Pyrodictium delaneyi: one gene and its partner. The protein of the gene in region 1 binds, or shares a complex with, the protein of each later gene. Links are inferred from orthologs where the notes say so. Each region holds a gene or a part of one and is shown in the gene's direction. Other genes may lie near its edges.

The links.
Region 2: the proteins of Pyrde_RS04985 (region 1) and Pyrde_RS00615 are in contact, whole or in part, in a crystal structure (PDB 2QMU), measured with the Saccharolobus solfataricus proteins. The link is inferred for Pyrodictium delaneyi from one-to-one orthologs. Residues at the interface, in WP_231918336.1 of Saccharolobus solfataricus: Met1, Leu2, Arg4, Leu5, Tyr6, Lys8, Leu9, Pro10, Ile106, Lys108, Lys109, Glu110, Lys111; in WP_009988771.1 of Saccharolobus solfataricus: Trp33, Pro65, Glu66, Gln148, Val151, Asp152, Val154, Ser155, Lys156, Ala159, Leu160, Tyr163, Arg164, Lys167, Ile180, Ile181, Pro182, Val183, Ser184, Leu186, His187, Ile189, Asn190, Asp192, Ser193.

The regions. Positions count from the first base shown.
Region 1 is NZ_CP013011.1:979,393-986,377, forward strand. What follows is about bases 1,947-4,884. They hold Pyrde_RS04985 (translation initiation factor IF-2 subunit beta), read left to right. Parts: upstream 1,947-3,159; coding sequence 3,160-3,609; downstream 3,610-4,884. Other genes in these bases: Pyrde_RS04970 (hypothetical protein), read right to left, coding at 1,947-2,213; Pyrde_RS04975 (hypothetical protein), read left to right, coding at 2,484-2,804; Pyrde_RS04980 (DUF424 domain-containing protein), read right to left, coding at 2,752-3,072; Pyrde_RS04990 (CBS domain-containing protein), read left to right, coding at 3,701-4,591; uppS (polyprenyl diphosphate synthase), read left to right, coding at 4,814-4,884. Outside these bases: Pyrde_RS04955 (DUF1152 domain-containing protein), read left to right, coding at 1-113; Pyrde_RS10845 (hypothetical protein), read right to left, coding at 166-321; Pyrde_RS04960 (Hsp20/alpha crystallin family protein), read right to left, coding at 404-832; Pyrde_RS04965 (proteasome assembly chaperone family protein), read right to left, coding at 866-1,633; more of Pyrde_RS04970, read right to left, coding at 1,863-1,946; more of uppS, read left to right, coding at 4,885-5,530; Pyrde_RS05000 (DUF373 family protein), read right to left, coding at 5,439-6,605; Pyrde_RS05005 (coiled-coil protein), read right to left, coding at 6,568-6,985. UniProt on the Methanocaldococcus jannaschii protein: eIF-2 functions in the early steps of protein synthesis by forming a ternary complex with GTP and initiator tRNA.
Region 2 is NZ_CP013011.1:94,441-101,446, forward strand. The notes cover bases 2,078-5,036. They hold Pyrde_RS00615 (translation initiation factor IF-2 subunit gamma), read left to right. Parts: upstream 2,078-2,911; coding sequence 2,912-4,162; downstream 4,163-5,036. Other genes in these bases: Pyrde_RS00610 (30S ribosomal protein S6e), read left to right, coding at 2,078-2,690; Pyrde_RS00620 (PIN domain-containing protein), read left to right, coding at 4,141-4,554; Pyrde_RS00625 (DNA-directed RNA polymerase), read left to right, coding at 4,637-5,036. Outside these bases: infB (translation initiation factor IF-2), read right to left, coding at 10-1,833; more of Pyrde_RS00610, read left to right, coding at 2,037-2,077; more of Pyrde_RS00625, read left to right, coding at 5,037-5,245; transcription elongation factor subunit Spt4, read left to right, coding at 5,398-5,613; Pyrde_RS00635 (GTP-dependent dephospho-CoA kinase family protein), read left to right, coding at 5,675-6,217; Pyrde_RS00640 (30S ribosomal protein S24e), read left to right, coding at 6,280-6,666; Pyrde_RS00645 (30S ribosomal protein S27ae), read left to right, coding at 6,704-6,895; KEOPS complex N(6)-L-threonylcarbamoyladenine synthase Kae1, read left to right, coding at 6,849-7,006. UniProt on the Methanocaldococcus jannaschii protein: eIF-2 functions in the early steps of protein synthesis by forming a ternary complex with GTP and initiator tRNA.

The DNA.
Region 1 (6,985 bases):
TAGACCTTGAAGAGGATATACACCCGTACATAGTACTAGGTAGACTCACTCCGAAGAAACTCCTTGAGCTCAGGAACGTCGGTAGAAGACGGATCCAGGGAGCTTCTGACTAAGTAAAAACTAGTGAACCACTCCTGTTGGGAAGCTGTTAGCCGTGTTCTAGGGTTACTTGTAGACGACAATTACGAGTCTGCCGCGCCACTCGCTCATCTCTATCTTTACCTTGTCACCCTCGCGCCAGCGTAGGCTAGCCATTAACTCGTCCGGGAGCCTTATGAGGTAGCCCTTCTCGTCCCGATCTATCACACCTTCGTAGACCATGAAGGATAGCACCTCCACGCCTAGCAGCTCTAGCCTAAGGGCTTTAAGAAGATGTATGTAGGTAGAAATCCAGCTCCCCTTCCTAGCCCCTCTTCTTGGGGATTATTATCTCAACAATCTTGTTCGGGCGTATTCTCACGTGTATGTCACTAGGGTCTGCATCCGGCGGCAGCGGTATCTCGTGCCTGTATAGGCGGAATTTTACTTCACGCCCAAGAGGGGTTCCGTAAACGTCGCTGAATCTTATTTCACGCTCAAGCCTGGCCTCTATTACTAGACGGTCTTCTGTAGCCTTCACCTCGAGCGACGAAGTATCGGCAGCTGCTAAATCGACGAGTACGGTGTAACGGTCAGGATAATCGTATACCGTGTAGAGGGGCCGTAGGCTACCGTCAGGCGACCAGCCGTAGTGCATTGACTCTTCTAGCTCGTATAGCATTCTATCTACTTCCTCCATTATCTTGCGTCGTAGCCTCTCCCACTCGCGGCGCAGTTCCTCATAGAGGGTCAACATGTTCACCCCACACGCCTACACATAGCCGCTTTAGGCGTACATTAGAGAGCTAGGTGTTCTCATCTCCGCCATGGCTTGCTTAGTCTGCTTCATTAGCCCTCGTAGCTTGATCCGTATCATCTCGGCTTGTTCTAACAGTTTCTTGACATCAACCTCTACTCCTACCAGCTTTGACACGACTGACAACACTTCCGCAGCTGCTTCAGGGTCGGGGAACTCTATGTAGGCGTCAGCTAATAGTACTAGGTTGGATACACGGCTGCGTATAGCCTGCTTTAGTATCAACGCGTACGGCCCCACGAGGTATCCGTTTGTGAAGCTCTCTATACCGAGCCCCTCTACTAGTTTCCGCGTTTTCTCGTCGCTTGCTATCCAGTAAATCCCGGGTTTCTCAAGGTTTATCCTGTTGGGCGACGCAATGCCTACTATCGATACTATGTAGTCTATACCCCTCTTCATTGCGTAGTCTACGAGCATTTTTGCCAGAGGGTACACCGCTTGGGGAGGAACTGGTGTCTCAGCAGAGACTGCCATAACATTGTCGCTAAGGTATATCCTTATAGGCGGCCTCACGACACCCTTAGAGATTACAGCCACAGGCGGCATCATAGAGAGTATGTCTATCCCCGCAACCTCTTTCATTCCGAGATTTTCTACAAGATGGCTCGAAGATATTACGCCGACAAGACCCGTGTCAGGTAAACCAAGCACCATAAAGCTCGGTTTTTTAAGCTCAAATTCCTCATACTCCATCAGCAAGAGTCCATCCAGTTCCTCCTCGTATATGGGCCTGACCAAGCCAGTATCACTCCCTTCACGCCTTATTCTTACTCAAACACGTGAGACGAGTGTAGGGATCCCTATACAGGCAAGAACTAAAGCCATGTATTTGTCTAGACCGGTTAACCGTAGTTATGCTTCACGCTAGGGCATAGCCATAGAACCACAAACTGTTCCCCTATCCCTATAGCTACTTCATCCTATAGAATGTCTAACGTGATGCCATAGTGTAAGCTATTCCACTTCGCTAAATTGCCATCCGTGAAAGCTCCTCAAGGACCTCGCGCAGAGACACATAGGCATCCCTAGTAGCTCTCACCCGTACACCCGCCCTTAGCAACGTGAAAGCCGCCCCAGCTAGACGTGGCGCCACCACGTAGGCAGGGGCTCCGGACGCCAGCGTTACTGCTGCAGCAGGTATACCGGCAAGAGCGGCTACTAAGCGTACTCTATCGCCGTTATTAACGTAGATACCTTCAATAGCCTCTTTGGTTGTATACGCTCCCTCAGCGAGATTCCTTATACTGTTTGCTAGCTCACGGTAGGCCCTCCCTCGCTCCTTAGCTATCCTAGCAGCTAGCTCTGCCTCGCTGTACATTGTATCCACCTCTTCACCTACCATATCCACTATATTCGTATGAGTCAGCCGGCTGCACTAAGCTGCCAGGGCTGATACTACTCGGGTATTACCCGGGCTGTCCGTGAAAGCCTCGCAGGCTGAACTTCTAGTAACCCGGCCCACGACACACACTTCACTACAATAGTCATGGTACATATCGTCGTACTAATAAATATCATGGTTCTCAAACACGTTTTAGGGGCGCCCCTAGAGGAGCCGCCCAGAGCTGCCGGGGGTAGACAGGGAGAGTTGACGGAGATCGTCATAACCACACAAGACGATGATGGAGCTGCATGGTATAGCAACGGAACTATATACATTAATGTACGTTGGCTCCAATTAGAGGATGAAGCCGAGTGGTTCATTGACGAAAGCTTTATCCATGAATATATAGAGCATGTTATAGGTCTTGGCCACGAGAACGCTGTATTCGTCGAAACGGTTCTCCGTGACTACCTGTACAGAGAATGGTACGGCGTTAACCCTACTTTGATACTCTACGGGGAAGACAGAGAGACTAATAGGGCATCTTTACAGCCTGTGCGTGAGGTACTCCAGCTACACGTATAACGGCCTCGGGATGAACAAGCCCCTCTCGGATGGCAGCATTCACTACGTTTTCCCCGACAAGGTTAAGCACCGTAGCTTCACGTGCCTTTGTCATAGCATAGCTTAGCGGCACTAATTCGCCACCATAGAATCTTTCGTTCACGTGGAGGACAAGCTTACCATCCACTAGCTTTACCCCTAGAAGGTCCCGGTCACACATAGCTACTATTTTCTCTCCCTGAGCCTCAATGATATTTATGTATACTAGGGGTTCACTTTCAGACTCCATAGGACCCTCCTGCACCCCTAGGTGTGCGTCTTAGCTAGAGGAGGTTAATTAGCCGCCACGTCCGCAGTGTAGCGTGGGGACGGAGAATTGAGCGAGGCTAGAGGAAGCGAGGCACTGAAGCTAATCTATGACTATGACTATCTTCTGCAGCGTCTCTACTCGCGACTACCAGCTAGGACCGCTAAAGCTTCACGATTCGAATTACCAAAGCTCATGGTAGAGAGGATAGGAACGAAGACTATGATTCGCAACTTTAAACAACTGTCAAGCGTCATGAGGAGGGAACCACGGCTAGTAATGAGGTATCTATTGAAGGAGCTAGGTACCAGCGGCAACTATGATGAGGAAAACGGTATACTGGTGATAAATGCCAAAGTATCGAGCACCACCTTAGGTAATCTCATACAAAGGTTCGTCAAGACCTACGTCATCTGCCCTACTTGCGGCGCACCCGACACAAAGCTCGAAAGAAGAGGAAAGGCGTGGATACTCATCTGCGAAGCGTGTGGCGCGGAGCAGCCAGTACCTCCACTCTAGCCTTTCCTCCATTCTGAAGCATGTTAACTTTATTTTCGCCTAGCTTAATTCCCTCTCAGCGACATACGTAGATAGTCTGGGTAGGTTCTCTTTGCCGGGGAAACTCGTTTTACTAGGACAGTACCCCCCTACTGTTGTTCTAGACCCTAGGCAGAGCCTTCTCGAAGCCCTTCTAGCTCTGGACCAGAGGGGTGTACGTCACGCAGTCGTAGTGGATGATGAGGGGCGGCTCCAGGGGATCCTATCCATAAGACGTATACTATCGTTTATACACCGCCGGGCTGTAAGCGGCAATGTATACCAGGGACTACAGGAGACAACCGTAGCTGACGTAATGTGGCGCAACCCACCGCGCGTAGTTGTGGGCGAGTTTGGTATAGACGATGTAGTGTATATACTTTCCAAGCTTAATGTTGGCGCTATAACTGTTGTTGACAAGGATGAGAGGGTACTGGGCATAATCTCCGAGAAACACATAACCGGAATAATGGCTCTAGTGGATATACATGTCGCTGTACACGAGGTCATGACTAAGCCTGCTCGCAGCCTCCGCGAAGGGGCAAAGCTCCGAGACGCCATAGAGTTAATGGCAGTACACCGCTACCGCCACATACCCATAGTAGATGACCATGATCGTGTTGTGGCACTTCTCACAGCCCGCGACGTCCTAGACTATATAGCTCTCGAAAACACTCTCAGCAAACTCAAAGAGGGGCTTGATAGCGAAGTGCTTGACACAGTCGTCACTCAAGTTGCCACCGGAGCTCCGGCCACTATAGACCCGGAGGCAGACGTGGGCAGAGCTCTTCGCTTGATGCGTAAGAGAGGAATAAGCGGCTTACCAGTTGTCGGTAGAGAGAAGATACTCGAAGGCATAATAACGGAGAGGGATATAGTAGTGAAGATGCCAAAGCTGGTAGGCACAGAGATCTTCTATGATTATGCACGCTCACGCCTATACGTAGCAAGGGTAATATCCTGACTTATATCCTCGTGAAGGTATACAATAACTAAATAATGTACCGTACTAAAAACTTCACTCGGTAAAGTTTGTATCTAACCAAACTATTGTTAGAAACGTTACACCTTCATGTATATAATACATAATGTAGTCACAAAGGATGCAGGCTAGAATCCTTAATCAACGCGGAGGTGCGGGAAAAGATCCACGTGGAGCTGGCCTCAGGCAAGGGTGGCGAGGATAGTGTATAGGAAGATACTCGCGAAGCTGCTACAACGTAATCTGTCAAAAGATAAGCTGCCCCGCCACATAGCCATAATACCTGATGGTAATCGCCGCTGGGCCCGTAGGAGAGGACTTAGCCCCATAGTCGGCCACGTACACGGTTATTACGTTGCAAAGAATACTCTCAATAGATTGTGGAGCCTCGGTATAGATAATGTTACCTTCTATGCGCTTTCTAGAGAGAATTGTCTCTACCGGCCGCGAGATGAGCTCGAGAACATCCACAAACTGCTTAGTCGCGCTATCGATGAGCTATGGCAAGATGAAAGAGTAGAAGACGGGTCTACAAGAGTGTTCATCGGCGGCGACCTCTCGCTCCTTCCCGGCTGGCTCGTCGAACGCATAGAAGAGATAAACACCGCTACGGCTAATAACAAACCCCGCACGCTGGCTATTGCTGTATGTTATAACGGGCGCTGGGAGGTTGAAGAGGCTGTCCGACGTAGCTGCAACGATAACGCCAAATTGAGGGACAGTATGCTGTTCGGCTGGCTTCCTGAGCCCGACCTACTTATAAGGACGGGAGGCGAGATGAGGCTAAGCGGCTTCCTCCTTTACCATATCGCGTACACCGAATTGTATTTCACTCGTCGTCTGTGGCCCGAGTTTGACGAGGCTGAGCTGTACCGGGCTCTTCTCTCTTTTCAGAGGCGGGAGCGGCGCTTCGGAAGATAGAGTGTTCTAGTATTCTCGCAAGCTGCCATACAACAGCTACTAGTATTACTGAGGCTACCGCATAGAGAGCAAAATTACTCGCTATGAGAGCCTGGATGAATTTCCCTAGACTCATCTCGTTCATCATGTCTAGCGCTGAGGCTATAGTGTCGAGCAATACTACTGCAACTATCACGGTAGCTATGGATACTAGCTCTCTTGTCAGTTTTAGGCTACCGGAGACAAACTTTGAAGCAGCATGACCTAGTATTGCAATACTAGCTGCAAAACCCAATAACCCAGTTACACCACGTAGCGTCTCAGCAAGATCTTGTGGCGATATACTCCCCATAGACTTCGCGTTCATGAGCTGCGTAATTGCCAGGCCGATGGCAAGTGCTGCTGAGAGACCAGCTGTAGCGTATGATACAAGTGTCACAGGAGTCTCTGTCAGAGCCTTCATTATTTTGTCTTCAAGATCAAAGCCCCGAACTATCATAGCCGCACCTGCTATCATGAAGACTAGAAGAAGGGCTTCACGAAGCATGTTCATCAGTGCTAGGGCTGAGAACATGACTAATATAACGCCGGGAACGCCTAGGAACATGCGGGAAAACCTGGGCTCCGTCAACACCTTTCGCAGATACTTGACGAAGAGCACGTATGTCTCCTCAACACCCCTTAGCTGCTTTATCACGAGCCGGTGGACACCATAGACGGGTACAAGCGACGCCACCATTGGAACTAAGAGTTCATCCTCTGACCCATCGGAGACAACTATTACTCCGTCTGGCTGATATTCCTCAACAAGCTTTTCGAGTTCTTGGCGTGCACGTATACTGGCTTCTGCTCCCCCAAGTTCACTGCCTGCTATTGCCGCTGGCTCCGCCTCGTAACCTTTACGCTTTAGTTCATCTGCCAGCCTTATTGCAGCGAAAAGAACGTTTGCATCGGAATCTTCAGGATCATAGAGTGCAAAACGTATAGCCGCGTCTAGTACGTGTTCACGGCCAAGTATAGGTGTAGCTATACCTGCACGGCCTAGGTCGTTATCTAGGTCAACTGCCAGTACTAGCAGTCTCTTCTTCTCCTTCATTACCCTCTTCCTCTAGTTCGTCTAACTGCGTTGCGTATAGCAGTCTCAGCTCTTCCAGTGTAAGCGGTTCGCCGCGTTTAAGCTTCTCTTCTACCTGGCGCTTCTTCTCAGCATAGATTTGTAGCATCTTCTCGCGTTCTCTGCCAGTGTATATGCTCTTCAGCTGCTCGCTTAGCTGTCGAAGCTCCTGCACCTTAGTGTTTATCTCCTCACGAAGCCTATCTATCTCTGCACTCATCTCCTCTATCTTTTTCGCAAGCTCGTCTATCCTTGGACTGAGAGAATCGAGTTCTTGACGGAGCGAGTTGATACGCTCGTCTATGCGGGATATACGTTCACTACGAGCACGTATTTCCTCGCCGTAGCTGCGTAGCTGTAGG
Region 2 (7,006 bases), 880 kb from region 1 along the record:
TCAGACGTACTAGAGTGTGATGGCATAAGTCGGGTTCTGCTTCCTCTTAATCTTTATTATCTCCTTTAGCACTACTTTCTCGTCATCAGTGAGCTCGCTCTTGTACTTTGTAAGCCACATTATAGCGTGCTTCTCCGGTATATCTGTGTAAAGTACGTCACCCTCGTCTATGTGGCGTCCAACAAGTACGTGGCCACGTATAGATATTGCGACAGCCATACCTGCCCTAGCTTCTTGCACGGTCTTACCGCGATCTTGTATCTGGTGTACAGTCCCTATCCTCTTCCCGTCTTCTCTCATAAGCGGGTATCCGGGCTTTATGACGCCACCCAACACCTCGACGCCCACGATAGCCGGGTTACTGCGTCTAAACACGTATCCAGGTATGATCCGTATCTTGCCTGGCCGTATCAACTGCTCGAGTTCCTTCCTCCTTTCCGCCTCTATCTGCTCGCGGTACCACTTCTCGAAGTCTTCGAGCAGTTGGTAGATAACGTTATGCCGGAATATCTTAATCTCATGCCTTTCTGCTTCAGCCTCCGCCTCGGGGAGCACCTTCACGTTAAACGCTAGTATTACGGCATAGAATTTGTTAATCTCCTTGCTAGCTACAGCCTCTATGACATCACGCTTAGCTACAGGGCCTACGTCAGCATAGCGTATCGGTATATTCTTCCTACGAAGCGCCTCCACAAGAGCCTCGAGACTGCCTAATGTGTCTGCCTTGACGACTACACCCTCGGCTTCGGTCTTTATACGTAGAGCCTCTATCTCGCGTCGTATCTTCTCCGCCAGCTGCTTGGCTTCCTCCTCGCTCGTAGCAACATATATCGGTGCACCGGCTACAGCCTTTTCGATGTCCGGAGCTACCACACGTACACCAGCTGCGGCATATACTTCGTCGACGGGCTCGAGCTCGCGTTTTGCCACACGTATCTCCTGGAGAGGCTTTGGCATGAGGAGGGCACGTACACGTGTTATAACAGGTCCCTCGAGCCCGCCTGTTACTATCAAGTCTCCGCGCTTCAGTACACCGTCATAGATTATGACGTCAGCAGCAGTGCCGAGTCCTGGCTGCTCGCGCAGCTCTAGTATGACACCCTTCGCGGGCCCCTCGGCGAAGCGGAGCCTATTCTGGAGATACCTCTGAGCGAGACCAGCTAGTACAGCAAGCAGCTCCGCTATACCCTCGCCAGTCTTAGCAGAAATAGGTATGACTGCTACTGTGCGTGTAAAGTCTTTTACGCGATCGAATCTATCAGCCTGGAAGCCCACCTCATAGAGCTTGGCTATCACGTTGTCCCATAGCCGCCTCTCTAACTCCTCTTGCACCCACTGAGGTTGCTTACGGTAGGATACGATGAACGGTGTGTTCGGGTTAGACTTCCAGCCCGGGATCTTGTCTATCTTGTTTGCTGCTACTATGAATGGTACACGGCGCTGCTTAAGTATCTCTATGGACTCGTAGGTCTGGGGCTGGAACCCCTCATTGATATCTACGACCAGTATAGCAAAGTCTGCGACGCTGCCACCACGACGCCGAAGATTGGTGAACAGCTCGTGGCCCGGCGTATCTATGAAGAGTAGTCCGGGGATAATCAGCTTGAAGGGTATAAGCTTCTTCAGAGGCTCGGCTAGCTTCTCTATAACGCTTGCTGGCACAACGCTAGCGCCGACGTGCTGTGTGATGAGCCCCGGCTCCTTAGCGGTGACAGCTGTGCCCCTTATGCGGTCGAGAAGCGTAGTCTTACCATGGTCTACGTGACCTAGTACGACTACTATGGGCTGTCTAAGCCGTTTACCGGTTGACTGCTCCCTCGCTTCTCCGGCCAAAGTAGCGTCACCCAGGCTACGAGTCGTACAGCTACCCCACTATAACGTAATAGCCCCTATACTCTTCGCTCATTGATGCGCACCGTGTCTCCAACGAACTAAATAAGGGGGCCAGACTTCCCGGAAGCCATGGCCCTCCGCTAGGAGGGATGCTGGGCCCGCCTAAGGGCCCGGGGATGAACCCCCTGGAGGTGTAAGGTAGAGTGCCAGAGTTCAAGATAGTAATATCGGACCCAGAGGCTAAGGCGGACTCTCCCGTAGCCAAGGTCAAGATCAAGGGAGACGAGAACATAGAGTATGGCGAGGAGGAGAAGAGCCAGCGCAAGCTGCCAGTATGCAAAGCCAACCCCAAGTTAATAGAAAAGCTCGGAGCAGTACACAACATAATAACCGTGAGGATAAAGAAGGAGGAGAAGAAGATCAAACACACCTGCAAAGTCGTAGCCGACGCTGAAGTACCAGAGGACGAAGTCCGAGTAAGCCTCGAGTGGCTCGGAGATGCTGCAGGTGTGGAGGAGGCTGAGGGCGAGGTATTCCGAGCCAAGGCCTGGCAGATAACGGTGGCAAGCCCCCAGGCAGATCAACTAATAGGCCTAAAGATAGGTGACACCTTTGACGGCGAAATAGTAGGACTCTCAGGCTACAAGCTCAAAATAAGAGGCGGCAGCGATAACAGCGGCTTCCCAATGCTCCCCTCGATACCAGGTCCCGTGAAGAAGCGTGTACTTCTATCAGGCCCGCCGGGCTTCCATCCGCGCGAGAAGGGAGAGAGAAGAAGAAAGACAGTCCGCGGCAATACGATAACACATGATATAGTTCAGATAAACACAGTAATAGTCTACCCAGAGAAGAAGTAGCTCAAGAATCTTTGACCTCTTGCAATGAGGCATACACGTTTGCATATGCATGTCGAGAAGTGCGTTTTTAAAGGACGCCTCCGTCCTGGCTTACTTCGTTTTCCGTTATCTAATAGAATCTTTCCACTAACTTCCATGGCCGCGAGACAAGCCTACCTTCTTTATTCCCTTAGTACAGCCCACTAAGGAGTGGGGGTGTAGTGGTATTGGCGAAGTTCGATATGGATGAGATTGAGGCACAGCGGCGGCGGCAGCCAGAGGTAAACATAGGCACGGCTGGCCATGTAGACCATGGTAAGACTACGCTGGTTCAAGCTCTCACCGGCGTCTGGACGGCGAAGCATAGCGAAGAACTAAAGAGAGGAATGACTATCAAGCTAGGCTATGCTGAGGGCGAGATATGGTATTGTGAGGGCGTTGAGGGGCCAGAAGCTTATCAGCCCTTCCCCGAGCTATGCCCTGAGGGTTCTGTCCCTAAGCTGCTCCGCAAGGTGTCCTATGTCGATGCTCCTGGCCACGAGATACTAATGGCTACAATGCTATCTGGTGCAGCCCTAATGGATGGTGCATTGCTAGTCATAGCTGCAAACGAGAAGTGTCCACAGCCTCAGACCTATGAGCACCTAATGGCGCTTGACATAGTTGGGGTGCACAAGCTAGTCATAGTACAGAATAAGGTTGATGTAGTCACACCGGAAAGGGCCCGAGAGAGCTACCAGGAGATAAAAGAGTTTGTAAAGGGTACATTCGCCGAAAACGCGCCCATAATACCCGTAAGCGCTCTACACCGCGTCAATGTAGATGTAGTGTTAATGGCTATGGAGCACCTCATGCCTACACCGCAGCGTGATCCGGCAAAGCCACCGCTAATGTTCATAGCTAGAAGCTTCGACGTAAACAAGCCGGGTACACCGGTCGAGGAACTACGAGGGGGCGTGGTAGGCGGCTCGCTCATACAAGGTGTTCTGCGCGTCGGTGATGAGATAGAGATTGTGCCAGGTGTGCGTGTCGAAGAGCGTGGTCGTGTACGCTACGAGCCCCTCGTCACAGAGGTTACAAGTCTACGGTTCGGCAATCTAGAGGTGGATGAAGCAAGGCCAGGCGGGCTTGTGGCTGTGGGCACGAAGCTAGACCCTGCAGTAGCTAAGGCTGACAATCTTGTAGGTAACATACTGGGTAAGCCGGGTCACCTACCACCGGTACGCGATACTATAAGGCTAGAATACTATATGCTCGAGCGTGTAGTAGGTGCTCGCGAGCTCGTCAAGGTGCCACCTCTACGGCAGAGAGAGATAGTAATGCTAACAGTGGGTACAGCAATTACTCTTGGTGTAGTGACTAGTCTAGGCAAGGATGAGATAGAGGTGAAGCTCCGCCGGCCAGTAGCAGCCTGGGAGGGTGCCCGGGTAGCGATATCGAGGCAGGTTCTAGGACGCTGGAGGCTGGTTGGATGGGGTATAGTAAAAGGCTAAAACGCGTAGTCTACGACACAAGCATCCTTATGCTCCTCTACGACGGTGTGGATGTTTTTGAGGAAAGCGCGTCGCTCCTTCTATCTAGTCCCGAGTGTATCATTCCAAGCCAGGTTGTGGAGGAGCTCAGGAGGCTCGCAGAGAGGGCTAGCTCGATACACCGTAGAAGAGCAGCACGTCTAGCGCTAGAGGCAATAGAGAGGAAGAAGTGTCGAATAGTGGATATTGAGGCGGACAATACAGATGATGCTATAATATCCATAGTTGTGAATGATCCAGAGGCTATTGTAGCTACAGCGGATAACGAGCTACGGCGACGGCTAAGGGAGATGGGTCTCCCTAACATATACTACCGTAGATCGCGACATGGACTAATGCTTGAAGGCGCTTAGCTATAGTTAATAAACATGTTGCTATACTGTTATTAGCTGAGAGGCGGTCACACTTAATACTTCCCAGCTTCTAGGCTTGGGCTTGGCGCTCTTAAAGGGTAGTGTAGCAACGCTGAGGCCGCCCGAGGGTGACAACTTGTACATGATTTACCGGGTTAGAGACACGGTTCGGATACCGCCGAGTCTATTCGGCAAACCTCTTGAAGAGGCTGCGCTGCAAGTGCTCACAGAGAAGTATGTTGGGTACGTCCATCCTGATATGGGGATAATAGTGGCTATATTCGATGTCAAGGTTAAAGAGGAGGGGCGGATAATACCCGGCGATGGCGCTACTTATCACGAATCCGAGTATAGTGTACTTGCGTTTAGGCCTCAAGTGAAGGAGGTCGTTGAAGGTATAGTGGTTAACGCGCAGCAATACGGATTATGGGTAAACCTTGGCCCTGTTGAGGGCTTTGCACATGTGACACAGCTCATGGATGATCGTGTAGTGTTTGATCCTCAGCGTAGAGCGCTCATAGGAGAGCGTAGTAGGCGTATAGTAGAGATCGGTGATGTTGTAAGGGCAAGGGTAGTATCGGTGTCAATACCTTCAGAGCCAACAATGAGGCCGAGGATACAGCTTACACTAAGACAGCCCTATCTCGGTAAGCCAGAGTGGTACCAAAAAACCAAGCAAGAGTCCAGCTGAAAGGTAATAAGCCTGGTTAACAATGTTTTCGATCTTGTCGTGAGTCTCGCAGCCCTCTAGACTATCAAGGAAAAATCATACCCATTCGCACTGTATCTTTAGTACCTCTGCCTCGTATAATGTTAACACAATATGATGGAGGCGAAGTAACCGTGTCTGCAAGGAGAGTCAAAGTACCACCCTTCAAAGCATGTAGGAAGTGCAAAAGCCTAGTGCCGCGGGAGGCCACTCGGTGCCCAGTTTGTGGCTCTACGGATATATCTGAAGATTGGGAGGGAACACTCGTAGTCATAAACCCGGAGATGTCGCTCATAGCAAAAAGGCTTGAGATAAACCGGCCTGGAAGATACGCAATAAAGGTACGGTAAGGTAGTAATAGGCTAGCAATATGGAGTTGAAAGTTTGGTAGGCTCTCGGGTGTTTTATACCATGGGTGTGCTGGGCTCCATTTTCTGTATGCCAGAGGAGCTTAGACCTCTTCTCGCGTCACGTGCGCCGCGCAGCATGCTAGTTCCTAGTCTTAACTATGTAGAGTCAATGCTAAGGTATGCTAGGCTAATAGTTGTAGGTGATAGAGTTACGAGAGACGCCCTAAGCCTAGGCTTAAGACCGGTACTCGCTGTATACGATTGCACGGAAATGCGCTACAATGTAGAGTGCCCAGAACTGCCAAGGGACTATCGCCGGGTCCATGTAGCTAATCCACGTTCATCGATATCCTTAGAGGCGCTTAACGCTATTCGTGACGGTATCCGCTCGGGACGTTATACTGCTATCCAGGTCAAGGGTGAGGAGGATCTACTAGCCATACCGGCCATCCTGTACGCCGATGTGGACTCTATAGTGGTTTATGGGCAGCCCTCGCGTGGCGTCCTACTAGTTCATGTAGACTGGTATGTTAAGAGGCTAGCCTGGAGCTTGCTGCGCATGTTCCAACCATGTGATGTGCCGCTGGAAAAGGCTAAAGAATAAACCCGGGAGGTCTGCTGCTCTGCACGGGGCTAGATAGTAGAGGGTATTGCGAGGTGGCGGTAGTGTCTCAGCCAAGTACGCCTATGGATGTGATTGAGCTACTAAGACCTAAGGATGGGAAAAAGCTTGAGGTAGACCTAGGCGAGGGCTACGAGGTCTACGCGGTAAAGGACTGGTATAACCCGCTGATAAAGCGCCGTGAGCTAGACGTAATAATACTCCACGTGGGTAAGCCTACTCCGAGCCGCATGAAGCTCCGCTATGCCTTCTCCAAGGCTCTAGGTGTTGACATCAAGAGGCTCTACATCAGGAAGGTCCTAAGCGAGTACGGTGTTGGGAGGACAAAGGCCGAGATACACGTATATGACACTCCAGAGCGTGCGCTACAGTTCGAGCCTAAGTACATTATAGAGCGTAACAAGCTGCCAGAGGAAGAGGAAGAAGAGTAAACCCTCCCATAACATGGTCGTAGCGGGGTGAGCCGGTATGGCGAAGGAGGGGCTTAAGCTCTACGTGCACAAGCTATACGAGTACGACTATAACACTGGTACAATAAAGCGAAAGAACAAGATATGCCCACGATGCGGCAGCTTCATGGCGTTCCACAAGAAGCCGGTGCCGAGGTGGCATTGTGGTAAATGTGGCCACACAGAGTTCGTCAGAGAAGCTAAGGGGTGACCCCAGCAAGCTATACCACGGGCTAGACTGGAGCCGCGAAACCTATGTTCTCGGCATCGAGTCTACGGCTCACACTTTTGGCGTAGGTATAGCCTCTACAAGACCGCCCTA